2 linked regions of the Cohnella abietis genome follow. The protein of the gene in region 1 interacts with the protein of each later gene in a pairwise test. Links are inferred from orthologs where the notes say so. Each region holds a gene or a part of one and is shown on either strand. Other genes may lie near its edges.

Region 1 (3,257 bases):
GAACAACTTGGCTAAACACGGTAAGAAATATGCAGAGTCCGTTAAGCTGATCGATCGCGATGCTACCTACGAATCGTTGGAAGCAATCGAGCTCGTGAAGAAAGCGGCAACAGCTAAATTCGACGAAACTGTTGAAGCGGCTGTCCGTCTCGGCGTTGATCCGAGAAAGCAAGATCAAGCTGTACGTGGCGTAGTCGTCCTGCCTCACGGCACCGGCAAAACGCAACGCGTTCTCGTATTCGCAAAAGGCGACAAGCTGAAGGAAGCTGAAGCTGCTGGCGCGGATTATGTAGGAGACGCAGACCTCATCGCTAAAATCCAACAAGGATGGTTCGAGTTCGACGTTTGCGTTGCAACTCCGGACATGATGAGTGAAGTCGGTAAGCTTGGCCGTATTCTCGGGGGTAAAGGTTTGATGCCTAACCCTAAAGCAGGCACTGTAACGAATGATGTTGCAAAAGCCATCGCTGAGATTAAAGCCGGTAAAATCGAATATCGTCTCGACAAAGCAGGTCAAATCCATGCACCAATCGGAAAGGTTTCGTTCGATTCTGAGAAATTGAATGAAAACCTTAATGCTCTGATTGAGGCATTGAGCCGTGCTAAACCCGCATCTTCCAAGGGCATTTACCTGAAGAACATCTCGATCTCTTCGACGATGGGACCAGGCGCTCGTGTAAATGCGTCCGTTTATCGCTAAACCGATCGCTCCTAGGAGCTCGGACGGTAAAAACTGTCTTTGACATTGGCAAGCCCTAGTGGTAAGCTAATAAAGCTGAAATTGAATATGGATACCGTAGACCGTAGGTGCGACACATAACCTTTAACCGTTATGCAAGCTTAATTCCCTACCGAGGTGTGTGGATAGAGTTTTCCTCTTTTGCAAAGTGCGCTGCATTTTGATAATAGAGTAAGATCACGTCATGCCTTCGCGAATCTGCGGAGGCATTTCTTTATGCCTCCCAGACTATTGCGAGATAAATATACGGTAATGCCAAGACTTAGGAGGTGTACACAATGGCAAATGCGAAAATCATTCAGGCAAAAGAGCAAGAGGTTGAGGTTATTGCGACTAAGCTACGCGAAAGCAACTGTACGGTTATTGCTGACTATCGTGGCTTGAACGTGGCGCAAGTAACACAGCTTCGTAAACAATTGCGTGAAGCCGGCATTGAATTCCAAGTGTTGAAAAACTCTTTGGTTAGCCGTGCTGCTGCAAATGTTGAATTGAACGAGCTTGAGTCTATCTTAACTGGACCTACTGCTATTGCTTTCGGTAAAGATGTTGTTGCTCCAGCGAAAATCATTAGTGATTTTGCTCGGAAAAACGATGCTCTTAAAGTTAAAGGCGGCGTAGTTGAAGGTCGTTTTGTTGATGCAGCTCAAGTTAAAGCACTTGCAGAGCTTCCGTCCCGCGATGGATTGCTTTCCATGTTGCTCAGCGTCCTGCAAGCACCAGTTCGCAACTTCGCACTCGCTGTCAAAGCGGTTTCGGAGAAGAACGAAGCAAGCGCGTAAGACAACTGATTATCAAAAAAAGAAGATCATATGATCTCAAATAATGGAGGATACTACAATGAGCAAAGAAGCAATCTTAGAAGCCATTAAAGGCATGACTGTTCTTGAATTGAACGATCTAGTTAAAGCAATCGAAGAAGAATTTGGTGTTACTGCTGCAGCTCCAGTTGCTGCTGGTGGCGCTGTTGCTGCTGCTGAAGTTGAAGAACAATCCGAATTCGATGTTGTTCTTATCGAAGCTGGTGCTTCCAAAATCAACGTTATCAAGGCTGTTCGCGAAATCACAGGTCTTGGCCTGAAAGAAGCGAAAGATCTTGTAGACAACGCTCCAAAAGCAATCAAAGAAAAAGTAGCTAAAGAAGAAGCAGATGCTGTTAAAGCTAAGCTTGAAGAAGCTGGCGCTAAAGTAGAAGTTAAGTAAGAAGCGGATCATCAAACCCCTTGAAGATTTTCTTCGAGGGGTTTGTTCGTGTATAAACATGATAATGCTAAAGAAAGCGATCTAATCCGTAACTTTGGAGGAGCTTGGGTGAACGATCATTACTATTCGAATAAGCCTCAATCGGCAAGTAACCGTCAAGACTTCGAAACATTGCTTCGCGGGTTTAAGCTTCGATTGACGTCGGATGCTGGCGTGTTTTCGCGGGACGGGGTGGACTATGGCAGCCGGGTACTCATCGAGGGTATGGAATTTCCAAGTGATGCTAAGGTTCTGGATATCGGTTGCGGCTACGGACCGATCGGATTAATTGCTGCCCGCCTTGCGCCGCAAGGACATGTTACGCTTATCGACATTAATGAGCGCGCTGTTGAGTTGGCCAAACACAATGCAAAGGTGAATGGGGTACATAATGTATCCTTTGCATATAGCGACCTTTTCTCTGCTGTTGAAGCCGAAACCTTCGATGTAATTTTGTCCAACCCCCCCATTCGAGCGGGCAAAGCAGTTGTACATCAATTGCTAGAGCAATCTTGGGCACGGCTGAATCCTGGCGGGAAGACGTGGGTTGTAATTCAAAACAAGCAAGGAGCTCCAACGGCTAGAGCGAAGCTAGAAGAAGTGTATGGAGAAGATGAGGTTGTTGAAGTAGGTAAAGACAAGGGATTTAGACTTTACTGCTGCACACGCAAGTAAAAATAATTAAGATTTGACTTGACATTTCTGCTGTGGTATTATTAAAAAATGTCAGTATTAGGATGGGCTAATTGTCTTTAACACATTAAACCTGTATGCCCTATTCCATTCCTAGAATAAATTCACTCTAATTGACGTATAATGGGTTTGTTTTGGGGTAAAGGCAGGATGAGTTGCCATTGTGCCGCCAACCGGCGCATAAGGGCTTTTCTTTATTTTTGTGTTGAAGCAGACTTAAGGGGTGAGGTTAAGTTGGCAGGACATCTTGTTCAGTATGGTCGCCGTGCACGGCGCAGCTACGCCCGCATTAATGAAGTGTTGGAAGTCCCGAACCTGATCGAAATCCAACAACAATCGTACCAGAAGTTTTTGGACGAGGGCTTGCGGGAAATTTTTCAGGATATTTCGCCAATTTCGGATTTTACCGGCAACTTAGTTTTGGAGTTTATCGACTATAGCTTAGGTGATCCGAAATATTCAGTTGATGAATCGAAAGAACGCGATGTAACTTACGCAGCTCCACTTCGTGTTAAGGTTCGTTTGCTCAACAAGGAAACAGGCGAAGTTAAGGAACAAGAAGTATTTATGGGTGATTTTCCGCTCA
Region 2 (4,479 bases), 1.3 Mb from region 1 along the record:
TTGTCACCCCCCGCTGCGGCACATCCACTGTATGAGCTCTGTGCCCATATGAGCACCGAGGAAAGCAAACAGGATATAACCGATTTGCTGCACAGCTGGGGAGAAGTAACCTGCCGACATATGCGACTCAATGACTCGAATAGGATCGATTGTTCCACCGACCGCTGCAACGAGCGCCCATATTTTTAAGCTATCCGCGACTTGCAGCATTCTATCCTTGGGTGGGGTAATTAGAAAAACTGAGCCTATGCCTGCAAGAAGCGAACCGCCGAGCACGACGCCGAATGCAATGAAGAAGCTGAAAGCCGCTTTCGTAATGAAGTCGTCCATTTTTTATCCCTCCAGTTGCGATCAAACGAGCTGCGCCAAGCGCCTCCAGTTTGTCAGTTCCACTACTATATGTATGGGACGGGTCTCCTCCCTTATGATACAATTAATAAAAGAGAGTTTTAGCGGAAAAGAAGGGATAACCATGTGCGATTTCGTCCATTTACATGTTCATAGCGAATACAGCCTGCTAGACGGCGCGGCTCGCATCAAGGATATGGCCGCCAAAGCGGCTGAGCTTGGAATGAAGTCTCTCGCCTTAACAGATCATGGTGTCATGTATGGCGCCATTCCTTTCTATAAAGCGTGCATAGAGCACGGGATTAAACCGATTATTGGCATGGAGGCTTATATTACTGCAGGCTCCCGTCACGATAAGCAATCGCGCAAAGAGCAGCCTACCTACCATCTCACATTACTTGCTAAGAACGAGACGGGTTATCGCAATCTAATGAAGCTGACCTCCATCGGACATTTGGAAGGGTTCTACTATCGCCCACGCATTGATTTCGAAGCTCTTACTGAGCATGCAGAGGGACTTATTTGCTTGAGCGGCTGCATGAGCAGTGAATTATCCAAGCAGCTCATGGATGATCGTTATGACGATGCCAAAGCGACAGCTTTGCGGTACCATGAATTGTTCGGCGAGGATTATTACTTGGAGATTCAGGATCATGGGATATTGGATCAGAAGAAAATATTGGCAAGCATTCTGAAGCTATCAGCTGAGACAGGTATTCCATTAGCTGCTACGAATGACTCCCACTACATGTGCGAGGATGACCATTCCTTGCAGGATGTTCTCCTATGTATTGGAACGGGAAAAACGATAGATGATCCTGATAGATTCAAAATATCGACGAACCAGCTCTATCTTAAAAGCGGCGAGGATATGGCTGCATTGTTCCGCCATGTCCCTGAAGCGATAGCCAATACGGTGAAAATCGCTGACAGCTGCACCTTGGAGCTGGAGTTCGGACGGCATATATTACCGGAGTTCTCGCCTTTACCAGCAGTTAGTACTGCCGCGCAGCATCTGAAAGAATTGTGTGAGAGAGGCTTGAACGAGCGGTTTAGTAGCTTGCAGGTGTGGGAGGAAGAGGGCTTCCGTAAAACCGCTGAGACACGTCTACAATACGAGCTAAGAGTTATTGGAGAAATGGGCTTTGACGATTATTTTCTCATCGTATGGGATTTCATTCGCTTTGCCCATGAGAATGGCATTGTAACGGGACCTGGACGGGGATCTTCGGCGGGCAGCTTAGTTGCATATGTGCTGAAAATAACGGACGTAGATCCTCTTAAGCACAAGCTACTTTTTGAACGTTTTCTTAATCCGGAACGGGTCAGTATGCCCGATATTGATATTGATTTCAGCGACGAGCGTCGTGATGAAGTCATTCGTTATGTTGTAGAAAAGTACGGTGCCGAGCATGTCGCTCAGATTATTACATTTGGTACGCTTGCTGCCCGTGCAGCTGTTCGCGATGTAGGTAGAGTGCTCAACCTGCCCTATGGAGAAGTGGATAAGACAGCTAAGCTTATTCCTGCCGCACCTGGTATGTCGATAGAGCGGGCAATGAGGGAAAGCTCGGAGTTCCGAGCTTTAGCTGAAGGCGGCTCTAATGCTGCGGATTTGATCGATATGGCTAAACGGGTAGAAGGAATGCCGCGTCATGCTTCGACTCATGCTGCTGGTGTTGTTATTTCGTCCGACCCTTTAACGGATTATGTACCGTTGCAGGAAGGAACCGACGGGGTTCCTTTAACGCAATATTCGATGGAAAATCTTGAAGCGGTTGGGCTGCTTAAGATGGACTTTCTTGGCTTGCGTACTTTATCTATTATCGAAAGGTCGCTAGCTTCGATTCGAGAGCAAACCGGACGTGAGTTTCGATGGGGAAATGTTTCCTACGAGGATGAAGCGACTTATGCGTTAATGGGACGCGGTGAAACGACTGGCATATTCCAATTAGAATCGCCGGGTATGCGGCGAGTATTGAAGGAAATGAAGCCGACCTCATTCGAGGATATTGTTTCCGTCCTTGCCTTGTACAGGCCCGGTCCAATGGAATTTATCCCACAGTTCATTAGAGCTAAGCATGGCTTGGTAGCTGTTGAATACCCTCATGCGAAGCTAGAACCGATCTTGTCTGATACTTACGGTATCATCGTCTATCAAGAGCAAATTATGCAAATTGCTTCAACGATGGCAGGATTCACGTTAGGGGAAGCGGACTTGCTGAGACGTGCGGTGAGCAAGAAGAAAAGGGAAGTGCTTGACGAGCAGCGGAAGTTTTTTGTCCAAGGAAGCCTGAAGCAAGGGTACGAAGAAATAGAAGCCAATAGCGTATACGATCTAATTGTCAGGTTCGCGGACTATGGCTTCTGTCGGGCGCATGCTGCCGCATACGCGGTGCTTTCATTCCAGACTGCTTATCTCAAGGCGCATTACCCCATTGCGTTCATGGCGTCTATGCTGACGGCTGTCGTAGGGAATCAGCGCAAGACTGCGGAATACGTAGATGAGTGCCGACGAATGGGAATAGAAGTATCGAAGCCGGACGTTAACGAGAGCGGGGTTCTTTTTACTCCCATTAATGCAGTTGGTCAAGATGGCAAGGGTTCTATTCGATTCGGCTTGGCAGGGGTTAAGAACGTTGGAACACAAGCCATCGAAAGTGTGCTGCGGGAAAGGCAAGAAAAGCCCTTCGAGAGCTTAAGTGATTTCTGTAGGCGAATTGATCCACGTGTGTGCAATAAGCGGGTTATCGAATCGCTAGTGCAAGCAGGTGCAATGGAATCAATGCCAGGGCACCGCGCGCAGCAGCTTGCTGCTTTGGAGCCAACGATTTCGGCTGCAGCCATTTGGCGCAAGGAGCGGGAGGAGCTGCAGATCGAGCTGTTTGATTTTGCTGAATCACCTAGCTGGAATGCCGATTTGCCGATTGTGCCTCCGTACTCGCAGACGCAAATGCTTGAGCTAGAGAGAGACCTGATGGGGCTTTATTTATCTGGTCATCCTCTGGATGCCTATGACGAGGTAATGGATGATTTAAGACTGGATCGGCTTATTGATATAGCTGATGCAGCGGATGCTTCAACCGTATTTACGGCAGGCATGGTCGTGTCGCTTAAGCCTTTTGTTACTAAGAAAGGTCAACCGATGGCATTTTTAGAAATAGAGGATCGTATTATGGGCGCAGAGCTCGTGGCATTCCCGACTGTGTGGAGCAAAGCGGCTTCTATAGCGAAGAAAGGCTCACTTGTTTTCGTAAGGGCTAAGGTTCAGCAGGGTGATGAAGATTACAAGCTGCTAGCAGATGATATTATTCCTTTAGATGGCACGGATTTAAAGCATCAAGTAGAACGCTTGCGTAAAATTGGACAGTCAGGACGTTCGAACGGCAGCTATGCGAATCGCGTCTCTTCTGCGCCTGTAGCTACAGGGAAAACACCAGCAGCACCTGCCTTGTCCAACCCTCCAGCCAGCGCTCCCAAGGTAGAGCGGGTATATATCCGTATAGATGAGCCGCATGAACAGCCTGCAACGCTAATCCGCCTTAAGCTGCTGCTGAAGGCTCATCCAGGCGAGCTTACAACCGTTCTACGCTATGAGCGAGAACGCCGAAATGTCGCTTTAAGTGACGAATACAAGGTTAATCCTACACCGGAGCTAGTGTCTGCTATGGAGAAGCTGCTTGGTGAAGGCAGCATTAGAATGAAATAATAGATAATCCAATTCCTAATAGAGTGAGAGGTAGAGAAAATGGCTTTCTTCCAATGTCAGATGTTTTCCGAGGTATTAGAGGTGCAAATATCATTAAACGTCGTAGTCCCTCAACAGGGAGCGGCACCATTTCCAACGCTTTACCTATTACATGGATTATCAGATGACCATACTGCATGGAGTAGACACACATCCATTGAACGCTACGCGAACGCCCGTGGTATAGCTGTAGTAATGCCCGCGGTCAATCGCAGCTTCTATAATGATATGAGTCATGGCGCGAAGTATTGGACGTTCGTTAGTGAGGAGCTTCCTAAGCTGGCACGCTCATTCTTCCCCTTATCTTCAGAGCGTGAGCATAATTTCGTGGCTGGGCTATCGATGGGGGGTTACGGAGCTTTGAAATTGGGCTTATCCTTTCC

The links.
Region 2: the proteins of rplL (region 1) and KCTCHS21_RS21580 interact in binary tests that used the Escherichia coli proteins (3 or more experiments, as listed by UniProt). The link is inferred for Cohnella abietis from one-to-one orthologs.

What each region holds. Positions count from the first base shown.
Region 1 is NZ_AP019400.1:6,151,936-6,155,192, reverse strand. Bases 319-3,257 are described here. They hold rplL (50S ribosomal protein L7/L12), read left to right. Parts: upstream 319-1,576; coding sequence 1,577-1,939; downstream 1,940-3,257. Other genes in these bases: rpoB (DNA-directed RNA polymerase subunit beta), read left to right, coding at 2,906-3,257; KCTCHS21_RS27015 (class I SAM-dependent methyltransferase), read left to right, coding at 2,048-2,653; rplJ (50S ribosomal protein L10), read left to right, coding at 1,018-1,518; rplA (50S ribosomal protein L1), read left to right, coding at 319-700. Outside these bases: more of rplA, read left to right, coding at 8-318. UniProt on the Escherichia coli protein: The binding site for several of the GTPase factors involved in protein synthesis (IF-2, EF-Tu, EF-G and RF3). Is thus essential for accurate translation.
Region 2 is NZ_AP019400.1:4,896,819-4,901,297, reverse strand. What follows is about bases 97-4,257. They hold KCTCHS21_RS21580 (DNA polymerase III subunit alpha), read left to right. Parts: upstream 97-472; coding sequence 473-4,057; downstream 4,058-4,257. Other genes in these bases: KCTCHS21_RS21575 (alpha/beta hydrolase), read left to right, coding at 4,097-4,257; KCTCHS21_RS21585 (YtrH family sporulation protein), read right to left, coding at 97-330. Outside these bases: more of KCTCHS21_RS21585, read right to left, coding at 4-96; more of KCTCHS21_RS21575, read left to right, coding at 4,258-4,479. UniProt on the Escherichia coli protein: DNA polymerase III is a complex, multichain enzyme responsible for most of the replicative synthesis in bacteria. This DNA polymerase also exhibits 3' to 5' exonuclease activity. The alpha chain is the DNA polymerase catalytic subunit.